3 regions of the Qipengyuania profundimaris genome follow, and region 1 is predicted to be linked to each of the others. Evidence: predicted binding sites of a transcription regulator. Region 1 holds the regulator's gene; each other region holds the start of a gene.
The links. The regulator LexA, encoded in region 1, represses DNA repair genes until DNA is damaged. The targets are predictions, from matches to a motif close to GTTCCNCNCTTGTTCT.
Positions count from the first base shown of each region.

Region 2: a site for LexA is predicted at 2,844-2,859, ahead of Q9K02_RS02605 (ribonucleoside-diphosphate reductase subunit alpha). Genes of this name have one in related genera too.
Region 3: a site for LexA is predicted at 4,058-4,073, ahead of Q9K02_RS05670 (DNA recombination protein RmuC). Genes of this name have one in related genera too.

Region 1 covers NZ_JAVAIM010000001.1:1,860,887-1,868,188, forward strand. The annotation lists gene trpE (anthranilate synthase component I) at 1-36, shown strand, start outside; gene Q9K02_RS09200 (phosphodiester glycosidase family protein) at 267-866, shown strand; gene pip (prolyl aminopeptidase) at 863-1,825, shown strand; gene Q9K02_RS09210 (anthranilate synthase component II) at 1,887-2,501, shown strand; gene trpD (anthranilate phosphoribosyltransferase) at 2,498-3,490, shown strand; gene trpC (indole-3-glycerol phosphate synthase TrpC) at 3,487-4,272, shown strand; gene lexA (transcriptional repressor LexA) at 4,421-5,119, shown strand; gene Q9K02_RS09230 (ComEC/Rec2 family competence protein) at 5,195-7,302, opposite strand, start outside.
Region 2 covers NZ_JAVAIM010000001.1:515,975-523,276, forward strand. The annotation lists gene Q9K02_RS02585 (hypothetical protein) at 1-30, opposite strand, end outside; gene Q9K02_RS02590 (PilZ domain-containing protein) at 140-469, opposite strand; gene Q9K02_RS02595 (alpha/beta fold hydrolase) at 619-1,506, shown strand; gene Q9K02_RS02600 (energy transducer TonB family protein) at 1,814-2,311, shown strand; gene Q9K02_RS02605 (ribonucleoside-diphosphate reductase subunit alpha) at 2,916-4,934, shown strand; gene Q9K02_RS02610 (GGDEF domain-containing protein) at 5,034-6,248, opposite strand; gene Q9K02_RS02615 (DUF2171 domain-containing protein) at 6,402-6,644, opposite strand; gene Q9K02_RS02620 (hypothetical protein) at 6,864-7,166, opposite strand.
Region 3 covers NZ_JAVAIM010000001.1:1,148,870-1,156,171, forward strand. The annotation lists gene Q9K02_RS05640 (zinc-binding dehydrogenase) at 1-116, opposite strand, end outside; gene truA (tRNA pseudouridine(38-40) synthase TruA) at 198-947, opposite strand; gene fmt (methionyl-tRNA formyltransferase) at 1,054-1,962, opposite strand; gene recR (recombination mediator RecR) at 2,006-2,599, shown strand; gene Q9K02_RS05660 (peptide deformylase) at 2,794-3,360, shown strand; gene Q9K02_RS05665 (four-helix bundle copper-binding protein) at 3,586-3,984, opposite strand; gene Q9K02_RS05670 (DNA recombination protein RmuC) at 4,085-5,536, shown strand; gene Q9K02_RS05675 (PAS domain S-box protein) at 5,618-7,033, shown strand; gene Q9K02_RS05680 (TrmH family RNA methyltransferase) at 7,054-7,302, opposite strand, start outside.

The sequences.
Region 1 (7,302 bases):
GTGCGGCTCGCAAACGAAGCGGGATACGGCCAGTGAGGGTTGCAATCGCCCTACTCGCTCTCGGCAGCCTCATAGCTTGCGAACAGCAACCTGCCGGCGAACCTGTCGCTCGTGCCAGGATTGATGGGCAGGCGCCATCGCCTTCGCCTGAGCCTAGCGAGACGGCGACCGTCGCAAGCTCGGTGGAAAGCGCATGCCGGTCCATCATCTTCGAGGACACACCCCTTACCCACTGCCTCGCGAATCCCGTCCGCCACCGCATAAGCATGGATCTTGGGCCGTCGGGCGAAGCGCCCTATCGCAGCCTGACTGCGTTCTCGCGCCAACGCGGCGAGAACGGCGTCGCCTTTGCAATGAACGCCGGCATATATGACGACGAGGGCGAGCCAATCGGTTACTTCGTTGAAGGTTCGGAGCGGCTCGAAACCCTCAATATAGCCGATGGCGAAGGCAATTTCCACCTCAAGCCCAATGGCGTGTTCTACGGCACGGCGGGCGAATGGCACGTCCGCACGACCGAAGATTTCCTCGCCAATGTGACCGAGCGGCCGGAGTTCGGCACGCAGTCCGGGCCGATGCTGGTGATCGACGGCAAGCTGCATCCTGAAATAACGCAGGACGGCCCTTCCCGGCTGATCCGCAACGCAGTCGGCGTCGATGGGCAGGGCCGGGCCCATTTCGTGATTTCGAACGCGCCGATTTCCTTCGGCAAGCTCGCGCGTTTCTATCGCGATGAACTGAAGACGCCCAATGCTCTGTTCCTCGACGGGAACGTCTCGCAATTGTGGAACCCGGCGACCGACCGCCTCGATACCGGCGCGCCGATCGGCCCGATCGTGGTCGTCGAAAAGAAGGACAGCGAATGACCGAACAGCGCCGTGGCCTCTATCCGGAGATCGAACCCTACGAAACCGGGATCCTGGATGTCGGCGAGGGTCATTCGCTCTATTACGAACGTGTCGGCACGCCCGGCGCGAAACCTGCGGTTTTCCTGCATGGCGGCCCGGGCGGCGGCATGTCGCCCGATCATCGGCGCCAGTGGGACCCCGAGCTTTACGACGTCCTGCTGTTCGACCAGCGCGGATGCGGCAAGTCGCTGCCATTCGCCGAGATCGAGCATAACGATACCTGGCGTATTGTCGCCGATGTCGAGCGCCTCCGCGAGATGTGCGGGCATGACAAGTGGCAGGTCTTCGGCGGTAGCTGGGGCGCGACACTCGCCCTCACCTACGCCGAGACCCATCCCGACCGCACGAGCGAGCTGGTGCTGCGCGGCGTATTCCTCGCGCGCCAGACCGAGAAAGACTGGCTCTACACATATGGCGCCAGCGAAATCATGGCCGAACAATGGGACCAGTTTACCGGCCTCATCCCCGAAGATGAGCGTGGCGATCTGGTGAAAGCCTATTACAAGCGCCTGACCAGCGATGACGAGGAAACACGCCTTGCCGCCGCGCGCGAATGGTCGCTGTGGGAAGGCAATGTCGCCACACTGTTGCCAGATCCTGCCCTGCTGGACACCTTCGCCGATCCCGCGAAGGCCGTGCCCTTCGCCCGGATTTGCGCGAAGTTCTTCCTCGAAGATTTTTTCCTGGAGGAAGCGCAATTGCTCAAGAATGTCAGCGCGCTGGCGGGCATACCCGGAATTATCGTTCAGGGCCGCCACGACATTTGCACGCCGCCGACATCCGCTTGGGCGCTCAAGAAAGCTTGGCCGGAAGCGGAATTGTGGATCGTGGATGATGCCGGACACTCCGCAGCAGAACCGGGCATCATCGATGGCCTCGTGCGGGCGACCGACAAGCTGGTGGGCAAGCAGGCGTGACGTCGCGGGCAGCTGAAGTTGCTTGAAAGCCCGCAGCCGTGCCGCCATTGACCGTTCCGCAATGACCGACAGCCGCTCCATCCTTGTCATCGACAATTACGACAGCTTCACCTTTAACCTCGTCCATTACCTGATGGAAATGGGCGCCGAAGTGGAGGTGGTGCGCAATGACGCCATTTCGGCGGACCAGGCCATGAGCAGCGGCGCTGCGGGTTTCCTGATCTCGCCCGGTCCCTGCACACCGAACGAGGCCGGCGTCAGTCTCAACCTCGTGGCGGGATGCGCAGATGCGGGCAAGCCGCTACTCGGCGTCTGCCTCGGACATCAGGCGATCGGCCAGCATTTCGGCGGCAAGGTCGTTCGCGGCGGGCTGATGCATGGCAAGACGTCGCCGGTGGAACATGACGCCAGCGGCGTGTTTGCCGGATTGCCGTCACCCTTTATAGCTACCCGATATCACTCGCTGATCGTGGAGGACATTCCCGAGTGCCTCGCGGTCAATGCTACCAGCACGACGCCCGGCCTCGATGGCAGCAGCGTGATGGGTTTCCGTCATCGCGACTTGCCGATCCACGGCGTACAATTCCACCCCGAGAGCATCGCTACCGAACACGGACATGCGCTGCTCGCAAATTTCCTCTCGCTGTGCGGAATCGACGCAAAGGTACCGGCATGAGGACGCTACCCGCAGCAGAGCAGCGTCTGGGCGAGCAGGAGGCCGAAGAGGTCTTCGGCTGGATTCTCGATGGCGAGACGAGCGACGAGGAAATCGCCCGGTTCCTGCGCGAGATGTCCACCCGCAGCGAAACATCCGATGAGATCGCGGGCGCGGCGCGGGCCCTGCGGGCGCGGCTGATCCCGATCGACGCGCCGAAAGGAACGGTCGATTGCTGCGGCACGGGCGGTGACGGGCACCACACGCTCAATGTTTCCACAGCAGTCAGCCTGCTTGTCGCGGCGTGCGGCGTTCCGGTGGCCAAGCACGGCAATCGGGCGGCGAGCAGCAAGTCGGGCGCGGCAGACACACTCGAAGCGCTCGGTCTCAATATGGAAGCCGCGGGAAGAACCGCAGAGAAGTCACTGGCCGAGCTAGGCATTTGTTTCCTGTTCGCAAAGAACCATCATCCGGCGATGGGCCGGATACAGCCTATCCGCCAGCAGCTCGGCGTTCGCACGATATTCAACCTGATGGGCCCGCTCTCCAACCCGGCAGGCGTGAAACGCCAGCTGATCGGGATCGCGCGCCCGGCCTATGTGCCGATCTACGCAGCGGCAAAAGCCAAGCTCGGCACGGAGCGTACCTTCATCGCTTCGGGCGACGAGGGGCTGGACGAGCTTAGCATTGCCGGTGGAAACGAGCTGGCCGATGTGACCGGCAACGATTTCGAGATGCGGCGGGTGAACCCGGTGCAGGCAAACCTGCCCCACGCGCCGGTCGAGGCGATCCGCGGCGGCGACCCGTCGCACAACGCCAAGGCACTCGAGGCGCTATTGCTAGGCGCGCCCGGACCCTATCGCGACGCCGTGCTGTTCAACGCCGCCGCTACTTTGATCGTGGCAGGCAAGACCGAAGACTGGACGACCGGTGCCGAAATGGCTGGCGAAGCAATCGACAGCGGTGCTGCCCAGCAATTGCTGGCAGACTGGATCGCGATCGCGCAATGAACAAGCTGGTCGAAATCTGCGAAACCAAGCTTGGTGAGGTAGCCGAGCGCAAGCAGCAGCATTCGCTCGACTCGCTTGATGCGCAAGCAAAGGACCAAACGCCGCCGCGCGGCTTTCGCTTCGCACTGGAACGCGCGCAGCAGAATGGCTTCGGCCTGATTGCCGAGATCAAGAAAGCTTCGCCGTCCAAAGGTCTGATCCGGGAGGATTTTCACCCTGCGCAGCACGCTCGCGATTACGCCGATGGCGGTGCGGCCTGTCTCTCGGTCCTGACCGATGCGCCTTACTTCCAGGGCCACGAGGATTATCTGGTCGAAGCCCGCGCGGCTTGCGATCTGCCGGTCCTGCGCAAGGACTTCATGATCGACCCCTGGCAAGTCGCCGAAGCTCGCGCGCTTGGCGCAGATGCGATACTAATCATCGTAGCCGCGCTGGATGACGGGACGATGCGCGAAATCGAAACTGCCGCGATCGAACGCGGGATGGACGTTTTGGTCGAGGTCCATGACGAACAGGAGCTGGAACGCGCGCTGGCGCTTCAATCGCGGCTCATCGGCGTCAACAATCGGGATCTGCGGACCTTTACCACCGATCTTGCGACCACCGAGCGGCTGGCAGTCCTCGCCCCTGAGGACGCCCTTCTTGTCGGTGAGAGCGGCATCGCGACGCATGCCGATTGCCAGCGCCTCGCGCGTAGCGGTGTCTGTAGCTTCCTCGTCGGCGAGAGTCTGATGCGGCAAGCCGACGTCGCTACTGCGACGCGCGCCTTGCTTCAGGGCTGACCCAGCGCTTTGGCACGTATCGCGAACGCTTGTTCTCGACAAGAAAGGTCCGAAACGGCTGAATTGCTTGACTTGCTGATATTCGTTGCCTAATTGTTCCACATTCGTTCACAGGGTTGTGAACAGGCGGCACGGGAGTTGCGCAGATATGCTGACAGCCAAGCAACACGAATTGATCCGCTTCATCCAGCAACGGCTGGAGGAAACCGGCATTTCACCCAGTTTTGAGGAAATGAAGGAAGCGCTCGACCTCAAGAGCAAGTCCGGCGTCCACCGCCTGATTTCCGCTCTCGAGGAACGCGGCTTTATCCGTCGCCTGCCGAACCGTGCGCGGGCGCTCGAGGTCGTCAAGCTGCCCGAAGACGCGGTTACAGGCGCCGGCCAAGCTAAGCCTGTGAACGATACCGGCGCGACCATGGCGGCCACGGTAACGGCGAAATCCGTCGCGCCGGAGCCGGCGAACGACATCATCGACGTGCCGCTACACGGCCGGATCGCGGCTGGCGCGCCGATCGAGGCGATCGAGGGCCAGGCGAGCATGCCGGTTCCCGCCGCTCTGCTCGGACCGGGTGAACATTATGCGCTCGAAGTGTCGGGCGATTCGATGGTCGAGGCAGGCATTTTCGACGGTGATTTCGCACTTGTCCGAAGGTCCGATACCGCTCGCGACGGAGAGATCGTCGTCGCGCTGGTCGACGATGAAGAAGCGACGCTGAAGTACCTGCGCCGCGATGGCGGGCGGATCCGCCTCGATCCTGCGAATGGGGCCTACGAACCGCAGGTTTATGAATCCCATCGAGTGAAGGTTCAGGGCAAGCTTGCCGGTCTGCTCCGGCGCTACCACTGACGCTCGACGAGACAGTTTTAGTTGGGAAGAAGGGCGCGGCGTCGGCTGCGCCCTCTCTTCCTTCATAGGTTGTCTTTATTGGGAGCCCGCGTTCCGCCGGACGAAGGGGCGGAACCAACCGTGCTCGCCTTGCCCTTCGGCCACGGTATCAATATGCTCTTCGGCAAGGTAAATGCCGGTACCGCCTTCCCGCTCGAGAAACCGGCGATCGGCCTTGAGCCAGCGTGGCTTGCATGAGCGCGGCAGGAAGCGATCAGCGATGACGATGTCGGACCTGTCGCAGGCGGCGGCAAGCGCTCGCTCCTCGATAAGTTCGCGGCTTCGCGCGATCAGCACGTCCCAATCTCGACCATCCCTTTCGATACGCAAGCTACAAAAGTCCCGGCTGCACCGAGCGCCCAACCATTCGGCTAAAGGTACGGGCTCGCCATCGAGCGCTGCAATTTCGCGCAGATTTTGTTGGGCGTAACTGCCCTCGCTGTCCCGCAAAACCAGCAGCCGGCCATCCGCGCTGGCAATACCCACATCGCGCCCATCACGCGTGATCACGATGTCCGGGGCAGGCGTCGCCCACATCCATCCCGAAGCGACGGCGACGGGAAGCGCCCCCCAAAGCCGTGTTCTTCCATGCCACAATGCCAACCAGAGCGCGCCGAGGACAAATACCGCCATCGCCGCCATCGGCATCTTGGGGGCGAGCTTCACCGCACCCGGCTGAGCCGAAACGATGTGCGCGATCCACAGCAGTACATCGAGCGATTTGCCGACCAGCCACCAGGCCGGAGCTCCCAACCCGACTACATCCATCGCCAGAGCCAGGGCAACGAGCGGCATCGAGACGAAGGTCACGAGCGGGATCGCGAAGAGGTTTGCGACCGCCCCGTAAATTCCCGCACGGTGGAAGTGGAACAGGACAATCGGCATGAGTGCGAGCTCGATGACAAAGCCGGTCAGGAACAGCATCAACGCCCGGCGGCCGAAGCGGCGCAGGCCGCTTTCCTCTCGTGGCGCGAGAAATTCGCGAAACGGCTTCGCATTGTGAAGTGCCACGATGGCGAGCACGGCGGCAAAGCTCATCTGGAAGCTCGGTCCGACAAGCGATTCCGGCCATAAGAGCAGCACCGCGATTGCTGCGACCGCGACTAGGCGCAAAGAGAGCGGCTCGCGCCCAAGCGCCAGAGCCGTCAGGACCAAGATCGCGCCGATGCAGCTGCGCACCGTTGGTACCTGAGCCCCCGTCAAGAGCGTGTAAGCGATCCCGGCAAGAGCAGCGATTGCAGCGGCCACGATCGGCAGGCGTACGCGCAACGTAAGCCATTGCCATAGGGCCAGCAACTTGAGCGCAATCAGATAGGTCGCGGCGATGATTGCGCTCACGTGAAGGCCGCTGATCGACAGCAGATGCGTAAGGCCGGCATCCCGCATAGCCACCTCGTCCGCTTCGGAAATCGCCCCGCGATCGCCGCTGGCGAGAGTCGCCGCGATCGCGCCGGGAGCGCCGTCGAGACGGTCGCGAACATGCGCCGAGAGGTGCCGCTGAACCTGCGCGATCCAGCCTTCGCCGCCGCCCCCGCCGGCCTCCTCTACTATTTCGATATCCCCCACAACGCTGCCGGTGGCCGCATAGCCATCGAACCAGGCCCGTCGCGCGAAGTCGTAGGCGCCCGGTACGATTGGCGGCGAAGGCGGCATAAGGCGCGCGGACACCCTGACGCGTACGCCCTCCCGCAACGCGCTATCCGCTTGATCCAGCGGAACGTTGACGCGGTAGGCTCTTGCAATCCCGTCCTCGGCGTCGCGAGCGGCTAACACGAGCCGGATGCGGTCACGCGCCGGCTGGTCCTCGCGCTCGAGAATGCGGGCATCGAGCCGTTCGAACGTCGGTCGCTCGATTGGTTCTGCCCCGATCAATTCGGAGCGCGCCCAGACCAGCCCGATCCCTGCCGCGAGGACGAGCGACGTGGCGATGGTCGCAGCGAGGAGGTAGGCGCGCTCATCACGATCGCGCCACGCGGCAAGCGCCGCAAGGGCAACCAGAACAAGCCCACCAATGGTTGCAGACCATTGCCACGGCGTGTGGAGCAGGAACCACAGACCGATGCCGCCGCCAAAGGCAACTGCCAGCCACGGTCCGCGGTCAAATCCGGCACTCGCCAAACCTGTCTCGCAGCGATCCGCAATTC
Region 2 (7,302 bases), 1.3 Mb from region 1:
GGGGCAATCCAGCTGCTTTTCTTCGGCCATGGCGATTCTCCCCGATGTCAGTTCCAGGGAGCGAGGCTAGCGAGACGGGGGCCGGCGAAAATACGCCAGCGGGCCTAGTCGATCCGTCCTAGTGCGATTGGGGGAAGCGCTATTGCGATGTCGACGGGCTGGGTACGTTCCAGTCCGAACGCAGCGGCCAGTCGTCGAGCGCAAAGCTGCGCACCACCGGCAGCGGGATTGGCTGGAGGAAGAAAATCCCCATGCTTTGGCCCAATTGCCATGCCACTTCGCCGGAGACGACAAGGTCGGCCGTCAGTTGGATGGTCACCGGCGCGCCGACGTTGCCGGGCAAGGCGTCGCCCTCGATCATGCAGCCGGACTGCGAGAGATTGCGCATCGTGCAAAGGGTCTCGACGCCGGCGATGGTTGCACGAATGGTCTCGCGCGTCGGGCTGCGGTCTTCTTTCCTGCGGTCCATTGATCGTAAGGTCCTGGATCGAGGCTCACAGTCGCGAAGTGACGCACCCGGCTGGATAACGCTTGTATACCTACGACATTCGCAATGGACTTGGCGGGATGTTTCGGCTGAAAAGGGCTCGAAAGCATTTGAATTCAGGGGAACGAGGCATGCCCAAGGCACAGGCGAACGGGATCGAAATCCATTACGAGGAGCATGGGGATTCGGCCGCCGATCCGATGCTGCTGATCATGGGGTTCGGCGCGCAGCTGACGCTGTGGCCCGACGAGCTGGTCGAAGCGCTGGCCGGGCATGGCTTCCGCGTCATCCGGTACGACAATCGCGACATCGGGCTGAGTGAAAAGTTCGACGGGGTGAAGGCGCCCGGCATCCTCAAGATGACGCTGCTGACCAAGCTCGGCTTCACCCCCAAGGTGCCCTATACGCTGGCAGATATGGCGGACGACGGGGTCGGCCTGCTCGATGCGCTGGAGATCGACCGCGCGCATATCGTGGGCGCCAGCATGGGTGGGATGATCGCGCAGCATGTCGCCGCGCGCTATTCGCAGCGCTGCAAGTCGCTTACTTCGATCTTCTCGACCACCGGCAATCCCAAGCTGCCTGCCGCCAGGCCCGAAGCTTTGAAAGCGCTCGTGGCGCGGCCCAAGAGCATGGAGGAAGAGGCGCTGGTGGATCACGGGGTGATGCTCGCCCGCACCATCGGTTCGCCCGGATACCCATCCGACGAAGAGCGCCTGCGGGACCGTGCGCGGGCGAGCGTACAGCGCAGCATCTATCCCGAAGGGCCGACCCGCCATCTCTCGGCGATCGTCGCAGATGGCGACCGCCGCGAGATGCTCAAGGATATCTCCGTCCCCACCCTCGTCATGCATGGCGAGGACGATCCACTCGTCCCGGTCGAGGGCGGGCGCGATACCGCCGCAGCGATCCCCGGCGCAAAGCTTAAGACCATTCCGGGATGGGGTCACGACCTGCCGCTGGAATTGGTCGACGAGGTGGCGGAGGCCATTGCGTCCCACGCCCGTGCCACCGCTTAGCGAGTCGCTCACAAGACGCCATCCGAGCCGGTTACTTTGGATGCTGTTGCGGGTTCAAAATTATTAACCAAAGCGCAGATAGTGCTTTGGCTCGTTATAAAGTTACAACTTTGTATAGACTCGACATGTCAAAGTGACCCGATTTTGACATTAGTAGCGATTCATGTATTCACGAAGAAGTCGCGAGCGTCCGCAGAAGCCTCGACGCTGATCGACCAAAGACCGCTATCGCTTTAGAACAAGGTTTGTCGCACTTCGTGTGATACTCTCTTCGGCCGATCATCCTCTATACGTAAAGGATGATCCCATGAATAAGCTTTCCATTTTCGCCATGTCCGTTGCCGTCACGGCATCGCTGCTCGCCACGCCGTTGGCGTCGCAGGAGATCGTCGTGTCTCCTACCTCGCCCAGCGAGTTCGTGGATAATGTGCAGAAAGATCTGGACCGGCACCTCCGACAGATACGCGTTTCACCCCAATCGGCTCCAAGCGGTGCTGCGAGTGTGCGCTTCACCGCCGGTGTCGACGGACGCCCGGAAAACGTGACGATCTATCGCAAGTCCGGCTCCTCCCAGGTGGACCGAGCGAGCCGACGCGCAGTCTCGCGACTTAGCAGCCTTTCACCATTGCCGCGAGGCAGTGCGAACGGCCAGGTCATTCAGGCGAACATCATTTTCGCCAATAACGAGAAGCAAGCCGAGCGGCTCTCGCGCCAATTGGCGCGCGAAGAAAGTCGTCGGCTCGCGTCGTCCCCGGCGGAGCGCAGCGTCCTCGCGCTGACGGTCGGCGGTCCCCCCGTCTCCTAACGACGATGCGATTACCGTCTCGGCACGGGGCGGTGTTCGTCTGCGGGAACGGTGTCCCGTGCCGGGGTCGCCATTTTGAATCGAACGGTTGCGGGCTCTGCTTCGGCGGGGCCCGCCTTTTGGACAGCTGCGGGGCCGCAAGATTCAAAAATTGCGCGCCAGGATTCGAATGAATCGCAAGGGCGACGTATCCTTTTTGCCCGCAAAATTTTTTTCGCAGATTCATTTTCCGGCTTGCGAGGGCCGCCAGTCCAGCTTTCTCCACGCGTCGCGGCGTTGCAGCAAGGTAGGACACCCGGCCTCGAGCCGCGTCCGCGCCATTAAATCTTCATTCACCCTCTTGCGTGCGAGTCTCGCCTGATTCAGTATCTAGTAGTCGGGCTACCGGGGGTACCCACAAGACCTAGCATCGTGAGCGTTCATCCCCATATGGGATGCGCGTCGTCGCCGCGCCGGTCTGTGGGTAAAAAAGGGATAAGTTTCCGCCCTGCGACCGGCGATAATTGATAGGCGTGTCTCTGGCTCGCCGACTCGAACACAAGCGGAACACGCGCCCGGACATGCGACGACGAGCAGCCGGGCCCAAACGGCGGGGCTGACCACGATGGATTTCAAGAGCGGGGACGATATTGCGATGGAGATGGACCTGGATGTGCGCGACTCCACCGACGATGCGACCACGGCCGAAGCCGGAAAGGCAGTGAGCATGGACAAGGGCGATACAGGCAGCGATGCGCTGGTCAGCGAAGCCGCGGGCGAAGCGCTCGCCGGCGCGATGAAGGCTGCCACGCAGAAGGAAGATTCCAAGAAAGTCCTCGACCGCCGTTTCGACGTGCAGATCGACGAGAGCCGCGACGAACTGCTGACCGAATTCGGCAAGGAAACGCTGACCGATCGCTACCTGCTGCCCGGTGAGAAATACCAGGACCTGTTCGCCCGCGTCGCCGACTATTTCGCGGACGATGCCGAGCACGCGCAGCGCCTTTACGATTACATCAGCCGCCTGTGGTTCATGCCGGCAACCCCGGTGCTGTCCAACGGCGGCACCACGCGCGGCCTGCCGATCTCCTGCTATCTCAATTCGGTGTCCGACAGCCTCGACGGCATCGTCAACACCTGGAACGAGAACGTCTGGCTCGCCTCCAAAGGCGGCGGCATCGGCACCTATTGGGGCAATGTCCGCGGGATCGGGGAGCCGGTCGGCCTCAACGGCAAGACCAGCGGCATCATTCCCTTCGTGCGCGTGATGGACAGCCTGACGCTGGCGATCAGCCAGGGCTCGCTGCGCCGCGGCTCGGCCGCCTGCTACATCGACATCACCCATCCAGAGATCGAGGAGTTCCTCGAGATCCGCAAACCCTCGGGCGATTTCAACCGCAAAGCGCTGAACCTGCACCACGGCGTGCTGGTGACCGACGCCTTCATGGAAGCCGTGCGTGCGGGCGAGGAATTCGACCTCGTATCCCCGCGCGACGGATCGGTCCGCAAGACCGTGGATGCGCGCAGCCTGTTCCAGAAGCTGGTCGAAACCCGGCTGGCCACAGGCGAGCCCTATATCGTCTTCTCCGACACGGTGAACCGGATGATGCCCAAGCATCACCGCGAGCTCGGCCTCAAGGTCTCGACCTCGAACCTGTGCGCCGAGATCACCCTGCCGACCGGCATCGACCACCTCGGCAACGACCGCACGGCGGTATGCTGCCTCTCCTCGCTCAACCTCGAGAAATGGGACGAGTGGAACGAGGACAAGACCTTCATCGAGGACGTCATGCGCTTCCTCGACAATGTGCTGCAGGACTATATCGACCGCGCACCGGACGAGATGGCCCGCGCGAAATATTCCGCGATGCGCGAACGCAGCGTCGGCATGGGCGTTATGGGCTTCCACTCCTTCCTCCAGGCCAAGGGCATCGGTTTCGAAAGCCCGATGGCGAAGGTCTGGAACCTCAAGATGTTCAAGCACATCAGCGGCAAGGCCGAAGAGGCTTCACTGGTGCTCGCACAGGAACGCGGGGCCTGCCCCGATGCGGAAGAAATGGGCGCGATGGAGCGCTTCAGCTGCAAGATGGCGATCGCGCCGACCGCGTCGATCAGCATTATCTGCGGCGGCACCAGCGCCTGTATCGAGCCGATCCCGGCGAACATCTACACCCACAAGACACTGTCGGGCAGCTTCGTGGTGAAGAACCCGTATCTCGAAAAGATCCTCGACAAAAAGTCCAAGAATTCGACCTCGATCTGGAATTCGATCCTTGAGCGGGGCGGCAGTGTCCAGCATCTCGATTTCCTCAGCGCCGAGGAAAAGGCCGCGTTCAAGACCAGCTTCGAGATCGACCAGCGCTGGCTGCTCGAATTCGCCGCCGACCGCGCGCCCTACATCGACCAGGCGCAGTCGCTGAACCTGTTCATCCCCGCCGATGTCGACAAGTGGGACCTGATGATGCTGCACTTCCAGGCTTGGGAGAAGGGCATCAAGTCGCTCTATTATCTGCGCTCCAAGAGTGTGCAGCGCGCCGGTTTCGCCGGCGGCGTGGAAGCGGACAACACTGCCGACGCCGCGAAATACGAACTGGCTGCCGGCGGCGAGCAGACCGATTACGAGGAATGCCTCGCCTGCCAGTAGGCATGTCCAGCCATCTGGCTGCAAGGTCGATAAAAGGGCCCGGCGGTTTCAACCGTTGGGCCCTCGTCACATTCGCGATCCAGCAGACTGAAATCCCTGCTATCCGACCAGCTCGTCCATCGCGGCATAGGCCACTTCGACCCGGTTCCGGCCGTTCTGCTTCGCGCGGTAAAGCGCCTCGTCCGCCCGTGCGATCAGCTGCCCCATTGACTGGCCGCCCCGCCCCCGGGCCATGCCGATGCTGATATTCACCGCGCAAGGCTTTCGCTGACCGGTCTCTATGGTCAGGCTGGCGACGGCCTCGCGCATTTCTTCGGCGATGGCTTCCGCGTCTCGCCCGCCCTGTTCGTGGAGGATGGCGATGAACTCCTCACCCCCGAACCGGGCGATATGTCCGCCGTGGTGTTCGATACAGCGCTCCAGTTCTCGTGCGACTTCGACCAGGCAGCTATCGCCGATCTGGTGGCCGAACCGGTCGTTGAAGCGCTTGAAGTGATCGACATCCACCATCAGCAAGGCCGTCGCCCCCGCGGACCGGTCGATATATTCGTCCTCGAACACCCGCTCCAGGCTGCGGCGGTTGGATAGCCCGGTGAGCGGATCACTTTCGGACAATTCGCGCAGCAGCGCGTTGCTCTGTTCCAGATCCTCGCGGTCGAAACGCAATTGCAGGCTGAGCAGGAAGCTGCGCGATTCCATGTGCCAGTTGCGCATTGCCAAGAGCAGGCCGCCAATCCCTGCTATGGCCCCGGCAGCGAAATGATGGATCAGCAGTTCGGGCGGGATCGGTTCGGGAAAGAAAGCCGCCAGAGTGCTCGCAAGGAAAAACACCAGAGCCACGCGCAACTTGTGCGCGATCGACATCGGCAGCACGAACAATGCGGCCAGCATGGTGACGACTATCGCCATGCTGTAGCGCGCAATATCGGCGGGTGTGCCGTGGGCCGCGACCCACATGGCGACGGCGCCAAAGATCGACAGGGCAATGGTCGTGGCTATGTTCGCAAGTGCGACCCGACCGCTCCGCGCGGCCCACAGTCCGATGGCCGTTATGGGGCCGATCGTACCCACCCGGATGGCAAGTGCCGTCCATGCGAGATCGCGAACGACCAGCCAGTCGGTGATGAAGGCCATGATCGCGAGACCGAAGCCGAGCTTGAGCACGAAGGCGAGTTCGACCAGCATCTGCGCCTTGCGATCCGCATACCATTGCCTGCGCAAAGGCTGCGGCCACTCGCCCAGCATTACTGGCTGCGCCAGCGCAGTGGTGACCATCGGACGCAGGGCCGGATCGAGGACGGATTTCTCACCCATTGTGCTCGACCATGCCAGCACCGGATTAATCCGGTATTTGAAAAGCTGGTAATGAAATTCCTAACGCCTCGTTCAGCACAATAAAAAACCCCGCCGATCCAGAGGACCGGCGGGGTTGTGGCGATCTACGACAGATCGCGGTAAGGTTTTGGATCAGGCGTTCATGGTCGCCTTATTGCCGAGGCCTTCGGGAATGCGTGCGCTTTCCTTCAGATAGATGCGGTTGTCATCGATCTTCTCGACATCGTCGAGCGAGAGGAAGTGGTGCATGCTATCCGAACTGTCGGACTTGGTCAGCTTGATCTTGTCATCCTGAACGCCATCGACGGTGCCGACATGCTGGCCTTCCGAATTGGCGACTTCCATATGTTCCTTGATACGTAGCTTCTCAAACATGCTAATCCTTTGTTTTGAATTGGTTATACCCACTCAACGGATGGTCGCATATGCCGTTCCTCGGCTCGTCGGCGCTGAGGCACGGGTCGTTGGTCGAGCGATCGGGACGGCGAAAAAGTAGCGCCCCGCCTCTGGTGGAGGCGGAGCGCCGGGGGTGCGGAACATGTCCCGCAAAAGGGGAAACCGGGCCATGCCCGCACTTCCCGAATTTGGTTGCGATCAGCTGCCGTTCAGTGGCCGGTTGGCGTCGGCGCGAGCGCGCTCTGCCTCGTTGTCCGAAGTTTCGCCCGGCTGTGCCGCGTCGTAAACGTCGGAGTTCAGCGAGTTCTCGAGATCGCCTTCGGCTTCCGCCTGTTCTCTCGTGCCATCTTCATTGCGCGCATTGCCATAGCCCATCTGGGCCTCACCATCGTTTTTCGGCGTCTGGTTCTTTTGCGAAGCGTTTTCAGCCTGCTTATCCTGCCATTCGCCATCGGCATTGTTGTGGACGGTGCGTTGATCGTCGGGGGCGTATTCACCCATGGGATATCTCCTTCACCGACCCAACGGGCGCGGCCCCCGCACCGTTCCGCCACTCGTCGCACGCTTGCGCGGTTCGTCGCATTCGCCACGGCTCAGGACTTATCCCCGCACCCTCCCATCTTATCCCCGCCGAATC
Region 3 (7,302 bases), 710 kb from region 1:
ATCTTGACGAGGACCTGGTTGCCCGTCGGATCGGGGAAGGTTGTGTCCTCCAGCTCGAGTGTGAGGGTGCCGTCGCTCGTCAGCGTAGTGAAAAGCTGTTTGCCAGTGTAGGCCATCCTTGTCCCTTTCGTTGCATCGTGAAACGTATCTCCGACTCGCTACGCTTACCAATCCGGCTTGGCTAGGGTGCCGCAACGTCAAGCATCGTCGGGATAGGTCGCCTCGACGAAGTAGAGCCCGTGCGGCGGGGCGTTGAGGCCGAGCGCCTGCCGATCCTTCGCTTCCAGAGCCTCTGCCACCTGCTCCTCGCGCCACCGGCCCATGCCGACCAGCGCGAGACAGCCGACCATGCTGCGCACCTGGTGGTGAAGGAAGCTGCGCGCGGCGGCGTGGATACGGACTTCCTCTCCCTCTCGCTCCACATCCAGCCGGTCGAGCGTCTTGACGGGGCTGTCCGACTGGCAATGGACCGAGCGGAAGGTGGTGAAATCGTGCAGGCCCACCAGCGCCTGCGCCGCGCGGTGCATCGCCTCGTGGTCGAGCGGCGTGCCGACCTGCCACAGCCGGTCCTTCTCCAGCGTCAGCGGCGCGCGGCGATTGGCGATGCGGTAGACATAGCTGCGACCGGTGCAGGCAAAGCGGGCATGCCAGTCCTCGGGCACGATCTCGCAATGGGTCACGGCAATCGGATCGGGCCGCAGATGCGCGTTGAGGGCTTCCATCAGGCGGAAGGGCGCGATGTCCTTGGCGATATCCATATGGCTGCGCATAGCGAGCGCATGGACGCCGGTGTCGGTTCGGCCTGCGCTATGCAGGCGCACGTCCTCTCCCAGAATGCGGAACGCGGCTTCCTCCACCGATTGTTGCACGCTCGGGCCATCTTTCTGGCGCTGGAGGCCGAAGAACGGCGTGCCGTCGAATTCGAGGGTGAGGGCGAAGCGGGTCATCGGCGCATCGGTAAGCGCATGGCCTTCGACAGGCTCAGGCTGAGCGGACGTGGAACTAGGCACAAGACCCGCTCATGCTGAGCCTGTCGAGGCACACGCGCCGACATCAGCCCAGCACGCTGCCTTTGGACACCGCATTGCCGCGCAGGAAGGTATCGAGGTCCATTTTCGGCTTGCCGGCACGCTGCAATTCGACCGGGCGGATCGCGCCTTCGCCGCAGGCAATGGCGAGCCGGTCGTCGATCACTTCGCCGGGTGCGCCTTCACCTTCGGCGATCTCCGCTCGCAGCAGCTTGACCCGCTGGCCATCGAGTTCGAACCACGCACCGGGGAAGGGCGAGAGACCATGCACGTGCCGGACCACATCCTCGGCAGGCCGCGCCCAGTCGATCCGCGCCTCCGCCTTGTCGATCTTGGCGGCATAGGTCGCTTCGGCGTCGTCCTGCTCCAGGGGATGCAGCATCTCGATATCGATCAGCGTGCCGACCATCAGCTGGGCGCCGATCTCGGCCAGTTCTTCGGTCAATTCGCCGGTCGTCTTGTCCTCGATCGGGGTGCGCGCCATCGTCAGCATTGGGCCGGTGTCGAGCCCTGCTTCCATCTGCATGATCGTGACGCCTGTCACCGGATCGCCCGCCATCACCGCACGGTGGATCGGCGCGGCCCCGCGCCAGCGCGGCAAAATGGAGGCGTGGACGTTGAGGCAACCATGCTTCGGCGCGTCGAGAATGGCTTGCGGCAGGATCAGTCCGTAGGCGGCAACCACGGCCATATCGGATTCCAGCGCAGCAAAAGCTTCCTGCTCTTCGGCTGACTTCAACGACTTGGGATGCCGCACTTCGATCCCGAGATCGTCGGCCCGCCGATGAACCGGCGTGCGCGTCAGCTCCTTGCCGCGCCGCCCGCCGGGCCGCGGCGGCTGGGTGTAGACGCACACCACCTCATGCGCCGCATCGACCAGCGCCTGCAGCGTCGGCACGGCGAAATCCGGGCTACCCATGAAGATAATGCGCATTGCGGCCTTTCTCTGTCTCGCCCGCGCCCCTATCTGTGGCGCGATGGCATCGCAAGAGATCGAAACCCTCGCATCGGCGCTGGCCCGCCTACCCGGCCTCGGCCCGCGCAGCGCGCGGCGTGCAGTGCTGTGGCTGGTCAAGCGGCGCGAGACGGCGCTGCCGGCCCTGCTCGACGCGCTGGCGACGGTCGGCGAGGCGCTGGTCGAGTGCGAAACCTGCGGCAATGTCGATACGCGCAACCCCTGCGCCATCTGCGCCGACTCGCGCCGCGATATGAAGAGCCTGTGCGTGGTGGAGGACGTGTCCGACCTGTGGGCGCTCGACCGCGCGAAGCTGTTTACCGGCCGCTATCACGTGCTCGGCGGCAAACTGTCGGCGCTGGACGGCGTTCGGCCCGAGGATCTCAACATCGCCAGCCTGATGGCGCGGGTGGAAGAGGGTGGAGTGGACGAAATCGTCCTCGCCATGAACGCCACGCTGGAGGGTCAGACGACCGCGCACTATCTCGCCGAGCGGCTGGAAGCGTATCCCCTGCGGATCACGCAACTGGCGCATGGCCTGCCGGTCGGCGGGGAACTGGATTACCTCGACGAGGGCACCTTGGCGCAGGCGCTGAGGGCACGGCGACCGGTTTGATTTTGTCTGCGTGCGGGCTAGACATCCGTCCAGCCCTCGCTGTTCCGTCCCACGCCCCCTCCCGACCACCCAATCAGTATAATGCCATGGGTGGCCGGGAGGGGGCGTGGGATGGAACAGCGAAGGAAAGCGCGGATGCGCTTTCCTCTTCCACAATATTGAACATTTCCCTCCGCCAGACTATCTCACCCCACATGGCTATCCGTGAAATTCTCGAAGTGCCGGATCCCCGGCTCAAGGTCGTGTCCGAACCCGTCACCGAGTTCGACGACGAGTTGAAGACGCTCGTCTCCGACATGTTCGAAACCATGTATGATGCGCCCGGCATCGGGCTTGCGGCGATCCAGGTCGGCGTGCCCAAGCGCGTGCTGGTGATCGACCTGCAGCCCGAAGACACCGAGGCCGAGGGCGAGGTCTGCAATCATGGCGGGCACGAACACGTGCACTATCCGGTGAAGAAGGAGCCGCGCGTCTTCATCAACCCGGAAATCCTCGACCCGGCAGACGAGCTGGCGACCTATCAGGAAGGCTGCCTTTCGGTCCCCGACATCTTCGCCGACGTCGATCGCCCGTCCACCTGCCGCGTGCGCTACCAGGACTTGGAGGGCGAGACCCACGAGGAAGACCTCGACGGGCTGATGGCGACGTGCATCCAGCACGAGATGGACCACCTCGAAGGAATTCTGTTCATCGACCACCTCAGCCGCCTCAAGCGCAACATGGCGCTCAAGAAGCTGAAAAAGTTGCGCGAAGCGGCTTAGCATTTTTGTTTGCGAACCCGCATCCGCGGGGTCGTCCTCGCTAGATGTGCAGCAAGCTGCACCCGCTGCGGGCGGGCGGTCGCCCTTGCCGGGCCTCCGTCGGCCCGGTGCTCTAGGAGGGGAGAGGTCACTGATTGACGAGCGGTTGCGCCTCCCAGAGAACCGAGCGCAGCGAGGATAGCCTAACGCCGCGGACGCGGCCGCCGGCGCCTGAGGCTAAACAAATTACGCCGCGTCCAGCATCGCATCGCGCGCTTTCACACAGTCCTCGACCACTTCGTGGCACATCCGCGCGCAGCGCTGGCAGTGCGGGTTTTCGTGCTTGTCGCATTCCTCGGCGCAGACCTTGCAGGCGAGGATGCAGGCTTCGAGCAGCGATTTGATCACCGCCGTATTGCCGTGCGTGCGACGCCCCGCGACCGTGCTGACGGCTTGGCAGATGTCCGACGCGTCCGAACACTTGCGGATGCATTCGGACATGTCGCCCTCTTCCGCATTGCATGCATCGACGCAGCTACTGGCGATCGCCGCGCAATACATCGCGTGCTTGACCGCTTCGCCCAGTTCCTCGGTATAGTCGGCCCCCACGGCGGGGTGGTCCTGGATCATTTCCTTGATCGACATAGAATATCTCCTCTTTGCATGAGGAGCGCGCGGCTGTGGGGATAGTTCCGGGTGGGCCTTTCCCGCGCCGCCCGTTCCAGCTATGTTCCGGCGCATGGATATGACCGTTCTCATCGTCGCCGTCGCCGCTCTCCTGATTGGGGTGGCGCTCGGCTGGTTCGCCGGATCGCGCCCGGCAGCCGACTGGAAAGCGCGCCATGGCGAGCGCGATGCAGAGGCGCGGGAGCTGGACGAGAAGTTCCGCCGCGCCATCGTAGAACTGGAGAATGCGACCGTGCGGGCTGACCGCGCAGATGCGCTCGACGGCGAATTGCGCGAGACCCGCGCCGCGCATGAAACGGCTCTCGAAATCTTGCGGCGCGACAATGCTGCGCTCGGGTCCGAGCTGGCGACGCTCAAGGAAAAGACCGCTAATTTCGACGAGCAGAAGCGCTTGCTGGTCGAGGCGCGCGAGGAATTGCTCAAGGAATTCCAGAACACCGGCACCGCCGTACTGTCCAAGGCGCAGGAGGATTTCCTCAAGCGCGCGAACGAGAGGTTCGGGCATTCCGAAAAGACCAGCGAGGAAAAGCTGCGCGCGCTGCTCGATCCGGTGGGCAAGCGGCTGGAGGCTTACGAGAAGCAGGTCGCCGCGCTGGAGGAAAAGCGCACCGATGCCTTCGGACGGCTCTACCAGCAGATCACCGAGATGCAGCGCGGGCAGGAAGAGGTCCGGCGCGAGGCACAGCGGCTCGGCAACAGCCTGACCAACGCCCCCAAGGCGCGCGGCCGCTGGGGTGAGCGGGCGCTGCAGAACGTGCTCGAACAATGCGGGCTGTCGGAGCATACCGATTTCAACCTCGAACATTCGATCGAGACCGAGGATGGCCGGCTTCGCCCCGATGCGGTGGTGCATGTGCCGGGGCAGAAGAAACTGGTGATCGACGCCAAAGTCTCGCTCAACGCCTACCAGGCCGCCTTTGAGGCGGATGACGACGACGAGCGCGGGCGGCATCTCGACCTGCATGCGAAATCCATGCGCAACCACGTCCAGACGCTCGGCAGCAAGAGCTACCAGAGCCAGTTCGACGACACGCCCGACTATGTCGTGATGTTCGTGCCGGGCGAGCATTTCGTCGCCGCCGCGCTGGAGCACGATCCGGAGCTGTGGGACTTCGCCTTCCGCAACAAGGTGCTGCTGGCGACCCCGACCAACCTCGTCGCCATCGCGCGTACCGTGGCGCAGGTCTGGCGGCAGGACACGATCGCGCAGGAAGCGGTGGAGATCGGCAGGGCCGGGGCGGAGCTCTACGACCGCCTCGCCGTCGCCGCCGAACACATGAAGCGCGTCGGCGGCGGGCTGGAGACGGCGGTCAACAATTACAACAAGTTCGTTGGCAGCTTCGAACGTAACGTGCTGACGTCGGGCAGGCGCCTAGCCGAACGCGGCATCGAAATCGGCAAGCGCGAGATCGAGGAAGTGCCGAAGGTGGAGGCAACCCCGCGCTACAATGCGGAAGACGCCGCGCAGATCGAGGATCAAACGGGCGAGGGGCGCGAAGCGGCGGAGTGAGGCCGCAGTTGTCGCAGACCCGCGAAGCGGTTAGATGACTGCGGGCTCGCTGAACGAATTTGGTTTAAGCAAACGCATCGCATGGCCGAAAACGAACCGGATCCCGACATAGACGCAGCCCGTTTCGCTGCCATTATAGCAAGCTCTACGGACGCGATAATCTCGAAGTCGCTCGACGGCACCGTACAGACATGGAACCCCGCGGCAGAGGCGCTTTTCGGCTGGTCGGCCGCGGAAATGGTTGGGCAGTCGATCCGCCGGATCGTGCCCGAAGATCGCGCCGAGGAAGAGGATCGGATCCTCGCAAGAATTCGTGCGGGACATGTCGTTCCCAGGTTTACTACTAAGCGTCTCACGAAGAGCGGCGAAACCGTGCCAATCGCGGTGACAGTCTCGCCGGTGCGCGATGCATCCGGACAGATCGTCGGTGCGTCGAAGATCGCGAACGACTTGCGCGAGCAGATCGAACTGCAGTCCGGTCTGCGCGAGAAGACCGACCAATTTACCGCGCTCGCCAACAACATTCCGCAACTGGCGTGGCTCGCCGACAAGGATGGCTGGATCTACTGGTTCAACCAGCGGTGGTACGAATTCACCGGCACCGATCTGGAGGAAATGCAGGGTTGGGGGTGGCAGAAAGTCCATCATCCGGATCATGTCGAGCGTGTCACCAACCGCATTCAGGAAGCGTGGGATAGCGGAGAGCCCTGGGACGACACTTTTCCGTTGCGGAGAGCAGACGGCGAGTTCCGGTGGTTCCTCAGTCGTGCGAACCCGTTAAGGGATGACGAAGGGAACGTCGTTCTCTGGTGCGGCACGAACACCGACATCACCGACCAGCTGGAAGCGCAGAACCACATCAAGCTGCTGATGCGGGAGGTGAACCACCGCTCTCGGAATATGCTCGCTACGATCAGAGCGATCCTGCGGCGGTCCTCCGGCTTGCCGAAGGACGAACTCGTCCGGTCCCTCGACCGCCGCATCAATGCGCTGGCGTCCAATCAGGAAATTCTCGACGGCGGCGATTGGTCGGGAGCACGCGTGGCCGATATCGTCGAGGCGCAACTTCGCCATCTCGGCGAAGATATGCGGCGACGAATACATATCACAAAGCCCAGTCCGGTGATCGTCAGAACGGAGGCTGCCGAAGCGATAGGACTGGCTATCCATGAACTCGCCACGAACGCCGAAAAATATGGTGCACTCAGCAATGATCGCGGCCGGGTCGACATCGAATGGGAGGTTGCCGGTGAAGCTGCGGAAGAGCCAGTTTTTCGGATGCGCTGGAACGAGATTGGTGGCCCTCTAGTCCCCGAGCCCTCACGCACGGGATTCGGCTCGCTGTTGATCGTGCGGAATGTCGAACAAGTCCTTGCTGCTGAAGTTGCGCTGAACTTCGAAGCCGATGGCCTGAACTGGCAGGTGGAGGCGCCCGCCGGGAAGCTGACCGTCGACCGGATCGAACGGGTCGCGGCGGAAGACTATTTGGCCATTTGATCCAGGCGGGCGGGTCCGGATCAGTCCCGCTGTTCCAGCCCCGCCAGCACCTCGTACCCCAGAACTGCCGCCGCGACAGCCGCGTTGAGGCTGTCGGCGCGACCTTTCATCGGCATGGTCACGCGCAGGTCGCAGGCCATCTCGTACGCCTCCGGCAGCCCGCGACTCTCGTTGCCGACCATGACGAAACATGGTGCGGCATAGGGCGCGACGCGATAGGGCTGGGCCTCGCGCAGGCTCGCGGCGACGAGCTGGCCTGCACCGCCGCG